DNA from 2 places in the Brevundimonas nasdae genome. Region 1 is predicted to be linked to the other one. Evidence: predicted binding sites of a transcription regulator. Region 1 holds the regulator's gene; the other holds the start of a gene.

Region 1 (7,280 bases):
AGGCTCTGACGCAGGCTTCGGCTGGTCGCCTGCACATCCTGGACGAAATGTCCAAGGCCATGGACGCGCCGCGCACCGAACTGGGCGAGCACGCACCCAAGATCGAAACCATCAAGATCGCGGTCGACAAGATCCGTGAAGTGATCGGTTCGGGCGGCAAGGTGATCCGCGAGATCGTCGAGAAGACCGGCGCCAAGATCGACATCGGCGATGACGGCACCATCAAGGTCGCCGCCAACGACCAGGAGAAGATCGACGCCGCCAAGGCCTGGATCCAGTCCATCGCCTCGGAGCCGGAAGTCGGAACCATCTATTCCGGCAAGGTCGTGAAGGTCGTTGATTTCGGCGCCTTCGTGAACTTCTTCGGCGCCAAGGACGGTCTGGTCCACGTGTCCCAGATCGCCCTGGAACGCGTCGCCAACCCGGCTGACGTCCTGTCGGAAGGTCAAGAGGTCAAGGTCAAGTTCCTGGGCTTCGACGACCGCGGCAAGACCAAGCTGTCGATGAAGGTCGTTGATCAGGAAACCGGTGAAGACATCACCGACAAGATCAATGCTGAACGCGCCGAGCGCGGCGAGGCCCCGCTGTCGGAAGACACCGGCGGTCGTCCCAAGCGTGAAGGCGGCGGTGATCGCGGTGGCGATCGCGGACGTCGTCGTCGCGACTAAGCCACGGCATAACGCCTGAAACGAGAAGGCCCCGCTGGCGACAGCGGGGCCTTTTTCTTGGGCGCTGCAGCCCCCGACGGAGTCGCGGGCTGCTTGAGCGCAGGCCTCAGCCCGCGCATTCCTTCGGCTTGGTCTCGCCCGGCCCATACATGGCGCAGGACCGGTCGATCTCGCCCTGGATCAGAGCGCAGGGATTGGCGGCGTTGCAAGGCGGATGGGTTGCAGGGCTGACCTGGATGCAGCGTTGCACCAGACGCGCAGAGACCGTCTCGCCGATGGCGTCACGACACGGTTCGTCCGTCACCGGCACGGGGCGCGGCGCCATGTCCGGGCCTTCGGGAATGCTGGTCTGAGGATCTTCAGACGCGACGGGCGGCGAGGTCTGAATCGGCGTCATCGCCGGTCCAGCAGGCGCTTCGGTCGGTGCGGGGGCGGCATCGGGATGCTCCCCGCTTCGCTGACAGGCGGACACCGCCAGGGCCAGCGCAAGGACGGAGCAGGCGAACAGGGATCGGCGCATCGGGCTCTCCGGGTCTTCGGGACGGATCACCGGAACGATGACCCGTCCGACTAACGCGCGAAACCCCTTATCGACGCACAGCCTCCAGCGCCGCCTTCTGCAGGGCGAACAGTTCGGTGCAGCCGATCTCGGCCAGGGAGAACAGACGGTCGAACTCGGCGCGCGAGAAGCCGCGCTTCTCGCCTGTGGCCTGGACCTCGACGATCTGGCCCGAACCGGTCAGGACGAAGTTGGAATCCGCCTCGGCTTCCGAATCCTCTTCGTAGTCCAGATCCAGCACCGGAACCCCGTCGCAGACGCCGCAGGACACCGCCGCCACCTGGTCCAGGATCGGATCAACCTTCAGCACCCCCTCGTCGCGCAGATAGTTCAGCGCCGAGCTCATGGCGACCCAGGCGCCGGTGATGGAGGCGGTGCGCGTGCCGCCGTCGGCCTGAATGACGTCGCAGTCGATCAGCACCTGACGCTCGCCCAACGCCTTCAGATCAACCACGGCGCGAAGCGAACGGCCGATCAGGCGCTGGATTTCCTGGGTGCGACCCGACTGCTTGCCCGCAGCGGCTTCGCGGCGGCCCCGCGTATGGGTGGCGCGCGGCAGCATGCCGTATTCGGCCGTCACCCAGCCCTGGCCCGTATTGCGCATCCAGCCCGGCACCTTCTCCTCGATGGAGGCGGTAACCAGCACCTTGGTGTGGCCAAAGCTGATCAGGCAGGAACCCTCGGCGTAGCGGTTGACGCCGGTCTCGATGGTCACGGTGCGCAGTTGGTCATCGGTGCGTTGCGAATGGCGCATGATATGATCCCTTGGAAGCTGTGGCGGCGGTGCTTATCCTGAAACCGTGAGCCTGTATGCCCCCAAAACCCCGCCGTTCGATGGCGGCCCATCCCCGAATCTGGGTCTTGCGGGACTGGCGGGACTGGACGCGCGCGCCCGCGACATCTTCCGCCGCATCGTCGAGAGCTATCTGGAGACGGGAGAGCCGGTCGGGTCGCGCACCCTGTCGTTGGGCGGTATCGCTCTGTCGCCCGCCTCGATCCGCAACACCATGCAGGACCTCACTCTGGCGGGCCTGCTGGCGGCGCCCCACACCTCGGCGGGCCGGATACCGACCCACGCAGGCCTGCGCCTGTTCGTGGACGGCCTTTTGGAGGTCGGCGACCTGACCAAGGAGGAACGTCGCGAGATCGACGGGCGGCTGGCCGGACGGGGTCGGAACTTTGAATCTGCTCTGGATGAGGCGTCGAACCTGCTGTCCGGTCTGGCGGGCGGGGCGGGCGTCGTCTCCAGCCCGGTGCGCGATTCAGGGGTTAAACACGTCGAGTTCGTGGCCTTAGGCGGCGATCAGGCCCTGGCGGTCATCGTCGCCGATGATGGTACGGTCGAGAACCGGATCATGACCCTGTCGGCGGGGGTCACCCCCTCCACCCTGGTGGAGGCCTCAAACTTCCTGAACGCCCGTCTGCGCGGTCGGCCCTTCGCCGACGCCAAGCGCGAAATGACGCAGGAGCTGGAGATCGCACGCCGCGAACTGGACCAGACCGCCGCCCGTCTGGTCGAGGACGGTTTCGCCGCCTGGTCCGGCGGTCAGGACCGCGAGCGCGCCCTGATCGTGCGGGGCCGCGCCAATCTGCTGCAGGACACAGAGGGCCTGGCCGATCTGGAGCGCGTGCGCGTGCTGTTCGACGATCTGGAGCAGAAGGAACAGCTGATCGGCCTGCTGGACGGGGTCGACGCCGCCCAGGGTGTGCGCATCTTCATCGGCGCGGAAACACGACTGTTTTCACTTTCGGGTTCCGCTGTGATCGCGGCGCCCTATATGAGCGGCCGACAACGGGTCCTGGGCGCCATCGGCGTGATAGGGCCTGCACGATTGAACTACGCCCGTGTCATTCCGTTGGTGGACTATACCGCCCGGGTGCTGGGCCGAATGCTGGACGGGAACGACAAGTGAGCGACAAGCCCCTTAACGACGACTTCAACGAACTGGACGCCGAAACGGCAGAGGCCAATGCCGAACATGGCCTGGACGCCCATCCGTCCGTGGATGGGGGCGACGATCTGGCCCCGCTGGACGCCGTCATCGCCGAGCGCGACGAGTGGAAGGACCGCGCCCTGCGCGTCGCCGCCGAGATGGAGAACCTGAAGCGCCGCGCCGAGACGCAGCAGAACGACGCCCGCGCCTTCGCCATCCAGCGCTTCGCCAAGGATCTGCTGGGCGTGGCCGACAATCTGGAGCGCGCCCTGATGGCCGCGCCCAAGGATTCCGAAGGCGCCGCCGCCGGTCTGGTGACGGGTCTGGAGCTGACGCAGAAGTCGCTGCTTCAGGCCTTCGACACCAACGGCCTGAAGCTGGTGAAGCCCGAACCGGGCGACGCCTTCAACCCGCACCTGCACGAAGCCATGATCGAACAGACGTCCGACACCGTCCCCGGTGGCGCGGTGCTGCAGACCATGCAATCCGGCTTTGAACTGTTCGGCCGCACGATCCGCCCGGCCATGGTGGTCGTCGCCGCCAAGGGGTCCGGCCCCAAGGCCGCAAACCCCTATGACGCCGCGCCCGCCGCCGATGGGCACGCCTTCGACAGCAAGGCCTGATCAGAAACTGCGCCGCCAGCCGCCGATCAGCGCAAAGGCCGGCGGCGCAGACTTCACATGCTCCGGCTCGCGGCTGGCCACGCCTGTGATGGTCAGCATAGACCCGTCCGAGAGCGCCCGCTGAGCGCCCACGGTGAAGTCGATCTGGCGACCGCTGGGGGCCGCCGAAAAGCTGCGGCGCGACCAGGTCAGCGGATCGAAATAGTCCAGCGGCACGTCGGCCAGCAGGGCGGAGAAGCTGCCGCTCTCGATCCGCAACGGCTGGGACAGGGTGAAGCTGATCCGGTCGCAGACCAGGCGGCAGTCGCCCAGCAGACCGACCCGCCAGTTCGAACTGATCGCCGCGCGGTCCATGTTCAGGAAACGACCTGAAATCTCGGACCGTGCCATGCCAACCTCTCCAACCAGACTAGCCCAGGTGTTCAGCCGCCAGTCGCCGCCCACGGCGTAGAAGGTGGTCCGCGACGGCAGGGCGAAGTCCGACCCGGACGGCATGAAGGCGCCCAACGGCCCCAACCGCTCATCCAGCGACCCCAGACTGAGGCTCAGGCCGCCGTTCTGCTGACGCCAGGCCAGACTGGCGCGGCTGTAGGTCGAGGCGTCCTCCTCGACCCGGCGCAGCGGCATCCGGCGATCCCCGCCACCCGTATCGGCCGACAGAGCGAAGGCACCCAGTTTCACCACCCCACGCACGGCGTGATCGGCCTGAGCCAGGGCGGCAAACCCGTCGCCTGCCCCGCCGCTGAAGGGTGAAGACGCCCCACCACGCCCCTGCCAGGCCGAAAAGCCCAGACGGCCCATTTCAAAGCCGATCATCGCCTCCTGACGCGGTTCGTCGCCCATCCACGGCTGGCGGGTCAGATCATGACGGGGGGCGATCGGCTCAGGCGTCGCCTGGGGCTGGGCCGCGATCAGGTTCAGCCGCCCGCCGTTGGGAAGGGCGAAGGTCTGATAGGCCGTGCGTGACGGCTCGAACGGTTCGGCCTGATAGGAGCGCCGCGGCGCCGTCGGATAGGCCGAGCCCAGATTGACGGCGAACATGCGTTGATAACTGTCGAACAATACGGTGTTCAAAGCCGTCTGCCGTCCGAAGGCGTCGCCGAACGCCCCGCCGATGAAGCTGCCGGGCTCTGTCCTCGTGGTGATGGCGGCGCCGTTCGCCAGCATCACCGAACTGGCGCCGACGGGCCTGAACGCCTGTCCCAGGTCCAGCAGGCCGCGGCCATAGACGATGTCCGGCCCGGGATCACCGGCTTCCCGCGCGGTGTCCATCAGGATGGCCAGAGCCTGGCGCGCCGTCAGATTGGGAAAGGCCTGCATCAGCAGGGCCAGCGCCCCCGCCACATGAGGCGCAGAGAAGGAAGTGCCGCTGGCGATGTAGCACTGGGTCGCATCGCACCCGGTGTAAATCTGATCGCCCGGCGCAGACAGATAGGCCGTCTGGGTCACCCCGGCCCGGTTCGAGAAGCTCGACATCTGGTTCGCCGCATTGTGCGATCCGACCGCGACCACCGCCCCGAGGAAGGCCGGGTCGATGGCGTAGCGCGCCGGCCAGCCGGGATTAGCCTCGCCCTCATTGCCGGACGAGGCCACGATCACCGCGCCAGAATCCACCGCCCGCTTCAGCGCCGCCTCGAACGCCCCGCCCATGCGTCCGTCGCCGCCCAACGACATATTGATGATTTTCACGCCGTGGCTGACGGCATAATCCAACGCCCGCACCAGGTCGGAACTGGCGAAACAGACATCCTTCTTCTCGTCCTTGCAGTCGGAGATGTCGGCCCGGATCGACAGGATGGTCGATTCATAGGCCACGCCGATCGTGCCGAAACCGTTGAAGTTCGAGGCGATGACCCCCGACACCAGGGTGCCGTGACTGTTGGCGGCGACATAGGGAGCGTTGCGGTTCCCAACCACGTCGGTCGATGCGGTTGAGATGCGGCCCACCATGTCGGCCTGATCCAGGGCGATGCCGGAATCCACCACGGCGACGGTGACGCCCCGCCCCGTTGCGCCCGCATTCCAGCCGACCTCCGCCTTGATGTTCGCCAGACCATAGTTTCGCAGATACTCGCGCGACGTCGTCACCGGCGGCGGTGGCGGTGGCGGCGGAGGCGGGGGCGGCGGAGGAGGAGGAGGAGGCGGGGTCACGACGCCACCCCCGCCGCCGCCGCCGCCGCCACCGCCACCGCCACCGCCACAAGCGGCCAGAGGCAGGAACAGCAGCCCCAAACTCAGAAGCGCCGCCTTTTGTAAACGCGTGCCGACCATCTCGACCCCTCCCAAGGTCTTCGGACGTCCCCACAGTCCATATGAGCGATTAGGCGCTCAATGTTTTAACGCTTTATCGAAGACCGCCAGCAGCTTGCTCCACCCGTCCCTGGCGTCCGCCTCGACATAGCTGTCGCGGTAATCGGCGTGGAAGCCGTGCGGCGCATCGTCATAGACCACGATCTGGCTGGCGGTTTCGCCCGCGCTCTGCAGGGCGTCACGCATCCGCTGGACGCTTTCCAACGGGATGCCCTGATCCTTGCCGCCGTACAGGCCCAGAACGGGCGCCTTCAGATCATCGGCCAGATCGACTGGCCAGGGCTGACCTGCCGAAATCTGGGCGGGGGTCGCATCGGACGCGGGAGCCAGTCGACCGTACCAGGCCACGCCCGCGCCAATGGCGGCGAAACGGGCGGCGGCCTGCCAGACCACCTTGCCGCCCCAGCAATAGCCGGTGATCCCGACCTTGCCGTCCTTGGCCCACAACTGCTGGCTGGACCAGTCCAGCGTCGCCGAGATGTCGCCCATCACCTGTTCGTAGGAAGCCGCCGACACGATCTCCATGATCTTTGGGAACTCGGTCAGGGGCGCCGGGTCCGCCACCCGCACGAAGAAGGCGGGGGCGATGGCGGCATAGCCCTGCTTGGCCAGACGGCGGCAGATGTCGCGGATATATTCGTGCACGCCGAACACCTCGGACACCACGATCACCACCGGAAAGGGGCCATCCCCCGCCGGACGCGCGACATAGGCCGGCAGGTTGAAGCCGTCGGGCGCCCGGTAGGTCACAGTCTCAGTCGTCAGGCCGTTGGCGTCCGTCGTGATCGGCTTGGCCTCCTTGGCCAGGGCCGCCGTCGCATAGCCCGCGAACAAGAGGCCGCCCAAAGCGCCGAGGGTTCGGCGGCTGAGGTGCAGATCTTCGGGGGCGGAACCTTCAGGACGGGTGAGGACGGTCATCGGCGGCGCTCCGGTCGGGAAAGAGAAGGCCGGACAGTGACCCCGCGTCTCTTGATCCGTCCAGTCACGAAATCGCGGTGTTCAGCGAGCAATTCTCAAAGTCAGATTCAGCCGTCCTCCGCCGGGGATCAGGCGCGACGATCCCTCAAGAACCCGATCGATCCCATGGCGCGCCAGACGGGCCGACCCCGTCAGAGCGCAGACGTCGCCGCTGGTCAGGCGCAGGGTTCGCGTACGCCCCTCCCCGTCAGCAATGCGGAACTGGGCG
Region 2 (7,280 bases), 400 kb from region 1:
TGCTGGTCACCTTCCTGATCCTGGCGGGGCTGCTGCTGGCCTTGCGTGCGGGCGGTGAGGCCGTCGGCTGGGGCTTCCAGCTGCAGTCGCCCGCCGTCATCGCGGGTCTGTCCCTGCTGATGCTGGCCGTGGGTCTGAACCTGTCCGGCGTCTTCCAGATCGGCGCAGGTCTGCAGGGTGCGGGTTCGGGGCGTCTGTCGCGGTTGTCGGGCGGAGCGGGAGCCTTCTTCACGGGCGTGCTGGCCGTGGTGGTCGCGGCGCCCTGTACAGCGCCCTTCATGGCGGCGGCGCTGGGAGCGGCCCTGCTGATGCCCTGGCCCGCCGCCCTGCTGGTCTTCTTGATGCTGGGTCTGGGTCTGGCCCTTCCCTATGTGGCGATCAGCTTCTCGCCCGGCCTGCTGCGGCGCTTCCCGCGTCCGGGGCCGTGGATGGACCGGCTCAAGGGCCTGCTGGCTTTCCCCATGTATGGCGCGGCCCTGTGGCTGGCCTGGGTGTTCTCGCGCCAGACCGGAGCCGATGGTCTGGGCCTGTTGCTGATCGCGGGCCTGACGGCGGCGCTGGGCCTGTGGCTGTTCGGCCTGACCCAGACCGAGCGGGCGCATGGCCGCAAAGGCCTGATCGCCGGTCTGGCCGCCATCGTCGTCCTGATCGCGACCCTGGGTCTGGCGGTTCTGGCGGGCGGTTCGCCGGTGGTGGACAGCGCCTCCAGCGAAGGCCGGGCCCTGTCGGCCCAGCCTTGGTCCGCCGAGGCGGTCGAGGCGGCGCAGGCGCAGGGGCGTCCGGTCCTCGTCAACTTCACCGCCGACTGGTGCGTGACCTGCAAGATCAATGAGCGCGCCGCCCTGTCCTCGCCGCGCGTGGCCGAGGCTTTGGAGCAGGCGAACGCCGTCTATCTGGTGGGCGACTGGACCCGCCGCGACGACGCCATCACCTATGAGCTGGAGCGGCGCGGACGCTCGGGCGTGCCGCTGTATCTGATGTATCCAGCGGGCGGCGGAGAGCCGCGCATATTGCCGCAGCTGCTGACGGAAGGCGTGGTGTTAGACTCCCTGAAGTCGGCGCGCTGACGCCGACCCTGAACATGGGGGAGTGTCTGAATGCTACGCCGTCTGTTTGTTGTCGCCGCCTCTGCGGCGTTGTTAGCCGCCTGCCAGCCGCAGGCCTCGGCGCCCGCCGCTGAAAACGCATCCGCGCCCGCTGCGGCTCAAGAGGGGCTGGCCCCCGCCTTCACCCTGGTCGACGCCGACGGGGTTCAGCGTTCGCTGGCCGACTTCCGGGGCAAGACCGTGGTTCTGGAATGGACCAACGAGGGCTGTCCCTATGTCCAGAAACATTACACCGGCGCGATGCAGGCCCTGCAGCGCGAGGCCCAGGCGGATGGGGTGGTCTGGCTGACCATCGTCTCGTCGGCGCCGGGCACCCAAGGTTTTGTCGAGGGCGACGCCGCCCGCGCCTACAAGGCCAAGCACCAGTCGGCCTATGCCCATCTGCTGCTGGACCCGACCGGCGAGGTCGGCAAACTGTATGGCGCCAAGACGACGCCGGACATGCGGGTGATTGACGCCCAGGGGCGCCTGGTCTTCGAAGGCGGCATCGACGACCGCCCGACCAGCAAGGTCGAGGACCTGGAGGGGGCGAACAACTTCGTCCGCGCCGCGCTGGAGGATGTGAAGGCCGAACGCCCGGTCCGCACCGCCTTCGCCCAGCCCTATGGCTGCGCGATCAAATATCCGGAGACGGTGACGGGGTGAAATCGGCGTCTCCCTCCCCCTGCGGGGAGGGTGGTCGAGCCGCAGGCGAGACCGGGTGGGGACGGCCGGGCGACTTGAAGCTGGCTTCGGTCCGCGCCGTATCGCGGCGCCGCCCCCACCCGGCCGCTGCGCGGCCTGCCCTCCCCCGCAGGGGGAGGGAGACATGTCGCCTAGAGCCTCAGACTTCCGGCTGGGGCGGGGCGGTGATGACTTCGACGTTGTCGTTCAGCAGATAGGACAGCTCCGACAGGGCCACGGCGCGCTCGGCGGGGGTGGCTGCGGCCTGGACGGCGGCGATCTTCTTGGGGATGTCCTCGGAGATGCCGCGCAGGATGCATTTCAGATCGCCGTCGGTGCCGCGCTCCTTCAGGATCAGGTGGCCCTGCATATCCAGATCGGCCAAGGCGTCGGCCTGGGTCTTGAAGCCGGTGAAGGCCTGGCTGGTGAAGAAGGCGGCGTCATCGGCGGCCTTGGAGGCGGACCAGCCGTCGACGACGGACTTCAATGCGCCGGAGCGGGCGATGATGTCGGCGAACAGCGGCTCGCCCGCCACCGAGACCGGCGCGCCGACCGCTGCGGGGGGCTGTTCGGCGGCAAGCGCCACAGCAGGATTGGACATCGCCAGGGCGATTGTGAGAGCAAGGCCGCAGGACATGGGCTGACTTCCTGTTTCATCGTCGGCTAGGACGTTGAACGGGTGTAACCCTGAGCCGTAAACGAGAGTTTACCTTCTTCGCTCCCCAGAGGACTGCCTGATGACGCGCGCCGACGCCTGGACGACCTTCGACCGCACCGCAGCCGAGACGGCGCGCACGCGCATTGTCGATCAGTTCGCCGCCGATCCCGACCGTCTGGAGCGGATGTCGGTCGAGGCGGCGGGTCTTTATCTGGACCTGTCGAAACAGAGCTGGACGCGTCAGGCGTTCGACGCCTGCCTCGATCTGGCGCGCGCCAGCGATGTCGAGGGACGGCGCGCGGCCCTGTTCGCGGGCGAGGCGGTCAATCTGACCGAAGGCCGCGCGGTGCTGCATCCGGCCCTGCGCGCGCCGGTCGGGGCGGACTTCCACGCCTTGGGCGAGCCGGTGTCGGCCGAAGTGGACGCCGTGCGGGCCGAGATGAAAACCTATGCCGAGGCTGTGCGGTCGGGCGCTGAGGCCGGGGCCACGGGCAGGCGGTTTGAGGCCATCGTCCATGTGGGCATCGGCGGATCGGATCTGGGGCCGCGCGTGGTCTGGGACGCCCTGCGCCCGCTGGACCCGGCCATCGACCTGAGATTCGTGGCCAATATCGACCCGCGCGACATGGCCGAGGCCCTGACCGGGCTGGATCCCGAGACGACGCTGGTGGTGGTGGTGTCCAAGACCTTCACCACGCAAGAAACCCTGGCCAATGCCGAGGCGGCCAAGGCCTGGCTGGCGGCGGCCCTGCCTGCGGACGGAATGACCAGGCATTTCATCGGCGTGACGGCGGCGCCGGACAAGGCGGCCCAGTTCGGCTGCGGCCGCACATTTGCGTTCCGGGACTGGGTCGGCGGGCGGTATTCGCTGTGGTCGGCGGTCAGCCTGAGCTGCGCCATCGCCCTGGGCTGGGATGTGTTCCAGGGCCTGCTGGACGGCGCGGCGGCGATGGACGACCATTTCGCCTCGGCGCCGCTGGAGAAGAATGCGCCGGTGCTGCTGGCCCTGGCCCAGGTGTTCAATGTCGATGGTCTGAACCGTCCGGCGCGGACGGTTGCGCCCTATGCCCATGCGCTGCGCCGCCTGCCGTCCTTCCTGCAGCAGCTGGAGATGGAATCGAACGGCAAGCGGGTGCATCGCGACGGAACCCCCGTCACGCGCCAGACCTGCCCCGTCGTGTTCGGCGAACCCGGCACCAACGGCCAGCACGCCTTCTTCCAGCAGATCCACCAGGGACCGCAGGTCGTGCCCGCCGAGTTCGTAATCGTGGCCCGCACCTATGAGGACACGCCGGAATCGCCGCTCTGGTCCAACGCCCTGGCCCAGGGGCAGGCCTTGATGGTGGGCAAGTCGACCGAGGCCGCCAAGGCCGAAGGTCTGGCGCAAGGGTTGTCGGAAGAAGAGGCGACCCGGCTTTCGACCCACCGCACCTTCACCGGCGACCGCCCCTCGACCGCCATCGTCATGGCGCGGCTGACGCCCCAGGCGCTGGGCGCGTTGATCGCGCTTTATGAGCACAAGACCTTCGTCGAGGGCGTGATCTGGGACATCAACAGCTTCGACCAGTGGGGCGTCGAACTGGGCAAGGTGCTGGCCAAGGCGATCCTGAAGGACGTCCACGCAGGCGGCCCATCCGCCGATCTGGACCCGTCCACCGCCGCCCTGATGACCCGTCTGATGAACTAGCAACGAAAAAGGGCGCTCCCTGCGGAGCGCCCTTTCTTCATTCTCGACCTGTCGTCGCTTACCAGCGGCGGTCGTAACGGTAGTCGCGGCGGTTGTCGCGGCCATAGTCCCGACGGTCGTAGCGATAGTCGCGGCGGTCGGGGCCGTAGCGGTAGTCGTAGCCGCCGTTGCGGCTGTTGATGCCGTGCTCACGCTCCCAGTGGCCCTGGTTTCGGTAGCACTGGCCGCCGCGGTAGTATTCGCAGTTGGAGCCGCGGTTGGAGGCGACGGCCCCCAGGGCCGCGCCGGCCAGGGCGCCGCCTGCGACATAGCTGCCGTCGCCATTGCCGTAGATGGCCCCGGCGATGCCGCCGATGGCGGCGCCCAGCAGGGCGTTGCGGCCTGTGTCGTCGCGGCCGTTATGGCCGTTGTCGCGATAGTCGCGGTAGCGGCTCTGGGCGTCTGCCGGGCTGGCGGCCATGATGGTGACAGCCATGAGCGGAACGAAGGCGGTGGCGGCGATCTTGCTGATGGTCTTCACGGCGCTGTCTCCTCTGAAACGGTGAACCGGTCGAACACGCTGTTCATGACCGATGGTCTGATCCTCTTTTAAGGGGCGCCGTCTGAACGTGCTGCTGAGGCGTGCGTTCATCTTCAGTTCATCGCCTGAGGGGGCGTCAGGGGATCGCGGGCGCATCAAATCCGCGTCCTGGGCGTCGGGGTGCGGCGGTTTGTTTTCCGCCATTGTCTTGACGGTGTCACCCAGTCCCCCTACTTGCCCGATGCGTTAGCACTCTCGCTGGTCGGCTGCCAAAACGGCGATCGCAAGGGTGCCGCTCACCGTTTCAGAATGCCCCGATTTCGGGGGTTTCATCAGGGAGAAGTCCGATGGCGTTTCGTCCGCTCGGCGACCGCGTGCTGGTCAAGCGCGTTGAAGAAGAATCCAAGACCAAGGGCGGGATCATCATCCCCGACACCGCCAAGGAAAAGCCGCAGGAAGGCGAAGTCGTCTCCGTCGGCCCCGGCGCCCGCGACGACAGCGGCAAGGTCAATGCTCTGGAACTGAAGGCTGGCGACCGCATCCTGTTCGGCAAGTGGTCGGGCACGGAAGTGAAGATCGACGGTGAAGACCTGATCATCATGAAGGAATCCGACGTTCTGGGCGTGCTGTCCTAAGCACCCGCGTCGACGACCTTCTTCAATAAAATCCTAGATAGGAGCAGCCCGCATGGCCGCTAAAATCGTACAGTTCAACACCGACGCGCGCGACAAGATGCTGCGCGGCGTCAACGTCCTGGCCAACGCCGTCAAGGTGACCCTGGGTCCCAAGGGCCGCAACGTGGTGATCCAGAAGTCCTTCGGCGCCCCGCGCTCGACCAAGGACGGCGTTTCGGTCGCCAAAGAGATCGAGCTGGAAGACGCCTTCGAGAACATGGGCGCCCAGATGATCCGCGAAGTCGCTTCGAAGACGAACGACAAGGCGGGCGACGGCACCACCACCGCAACCGTCCTGGCTCAGGCCATCGTGCAAGAGGGCCTGAAGGCCGTCGCCGCCGGCATGAACCCGATGGACCTGAAGCGCGGCATCGACAAGGCTGTCGGCCTGGTGCTGGAAGAGATCAAGTCGAACTCCAAGCCGGTCTCCAACAACTCGGAAATCGCGCAGGTCGGCACCATCTCGGCCAACGGCGACTCGGAAATCGGCGAGCTGATCGCTCAGGCGATGGCCAAGGTCGGCAACGAGGGCGTGATCACCGTCGAAGAAGCCAAGACCGCCGACACCACCGTCGACGTCGTCGAAGGCATGCAGTTCGACCGCGGCTACCTGTCGCCCTACTTCATCACCAACGCAGACAAGATGGAGGCTGTTCTCGAAGAGCCGCTCATCCTGCTGTTCGAGAAGAAGCTGACCTCGCTGCAGGCCATGCTGCCGATCCTGGAAGCCGTGGTGCAGTCGGGCCGTCCTCTGCTGATCATCGCTGAGGACATCGAAGGCGAAGCCCTGGCGACCCTGGTCGTCAACAAGCTGCGCGGCGGCCTGCGCGTCGCCGCCGTCAAGGCTCCGGGCTTCGGCGACCGCCGCAAGGCCATGCTGGAAGACATCGCCATCCTGACGGGCGGCCAGGTCATCTCGGAAGACCTGGGCATCAAGCTTGAGTCGGTCACGCTGGACATGCTCGGCAAGGCCAAGAAGGTCTCGATCACCAAGGAAGACACCACCATCGTCGAAGGCGTTGGCGGCAAGGAAGAGATCGAAGCCCGCGTGGCCCAGATCAAGCGCCAGATCGAAGACACCACGTCCGACTACGACAAGGAAAAGCTGCAGGAACGTCTGGCCAAGCTGGCCGGCGGCGTCGCTGTTCTGCGCGTCGGCGGTTCGACCGAAGTCGAAGTGAAGGAAAAGAAGGATCGCGTCGACGACGCCCTGAACGCCACGCGCGCCGCGGCTGACGAAGGCATCGTTCCCGGCGGCGGCATTGCGCTGCTGAAGGCGTCGAAGATCCTGGCTGACGTCAAGGGCGACAACGCCGACCAGAACGCCGGCATCGCCATCATCCGTCGCGCCCTGCAGGCTCCGATCCGTCAGATCTCGGAAAACGCAGGCGTCGAAGGTTCGATCGTCGTCGGCAAGGTGCTGGAAAACAACGAAGCCTCGTTCGGCTTCAACGCCCAGACCGAAGAATACGGCGATCTGGTCAAGATGGGCGTCATCGACCCCGCCAAGGTCGTCCGCACAGCTCTGCAAGACGCCGCTTCGGTCGCCGGCATCCTGATCACGACGGAAGCTGCTGTCGCTGACGCACCCAAGAAGGGCGGCGGCGCTGCTGCTCCCGACATGGGCGGCATGGGCGGCATGGGCGGCATGGACTTCTAAGTCCAAGCCAACCGTTGCTGAAGTGCAGAAGGGCGGGGCCGCAAGGCTCCGCCCTTTTTGTTTGTTCAGCCGCCCGCTTCACCGATCTCGCGCCCGGCCAGACGGACGCCTTCGACCACGCGGGGGTCGTCGCGGGCGGTGTCCAGAATCCAGTCGCGGAAGCGGGCGATCTTGGGCTGAAGGCGGCGGCCGGGCGGGTAGCAGACCCAGTAACCCTCGGCCAGGGCGATGGTCTGGGTGAGGGGGCGCGCCAGAAGGCCCTGCTCGATTTCGCGCGCATAGAGAATGGGCGACCCCAGGGCGACGCCCTGA

What was found. The regulator HrcA, encoded in region 1, represses chaperone genes, less so after heat shock. The targets are predictions, from matches to a motif close to GTTAGCANTCNNNNNNNNNGANTGCTAAC.
Region 2: a site for HrcA is predicted at 4,880-4,908, ahead of groES (co-chaperone GroES). Genes of this name have one in related genera too.

What each region holds. Positions count from the first base shown of each region.
Region 1 covers NZ_CP080034.1:3,315,166-3,322,445, reverse strand. The annotation lists gene pnp (polyribonucleotide nucleotidyltransferase) at 1-668, shown strand, start outside; gene KWG56_RS16215 (hypothetical protein) at 775-1,188, opposite strand; gene rph (ribonuclease PH) at 1,256-1,981, opposite strand; gene hrcA (heat-inducible transcriptional repressor HrcA) at 2,082-3,140, shown strand; gene grpE (nucleotide exchange factor GrpE) at 3,212-3,784, shown strand; gene KWG56_RS16195 (S8 family peptidase) at 3,785-5,872, opposite strand; gene KWG56_RS16190 (dienelactone hydrolase family protein) at 6,113-7,012, opposite strand; gene KWG56_RS16185 (alpha-ketoglutarate-dependent dioxygenase AlkB) at 7,094-7,280, opposite strand, start outside.
Region 2 covers NZ_CP080034.1:2,919,329-2,926,608, reverse strand. The annotation lists gene KWG56_RS14305 (protein-disulfide reductase DsbD family protein) at 1-1,067, shown strand, start outside; gene KWG56_RS14300 (thioredoxin family protein) at 1,098-1,751, shown strand; gene KWG56_RS14295 (hypothetical protein) at 1,930-2,406, opposite strand; gene pgi (glucose-6-phosphate isomerase) at 2,507-4,114, shown strand; gene KWG56_RS14285 (hypothetical protein) at 4,173-4,634, opposite strand; gene groES (co-chaperone GroES) at 4,982-5,269, shown strand; gene groL (chaperonin GroEL) at 5,322-6,968, shown strand; gene KWG56_RS14270 (LysR substrate-binding domain-containing protein) at 7,034-7,280, opposite strand, start outside.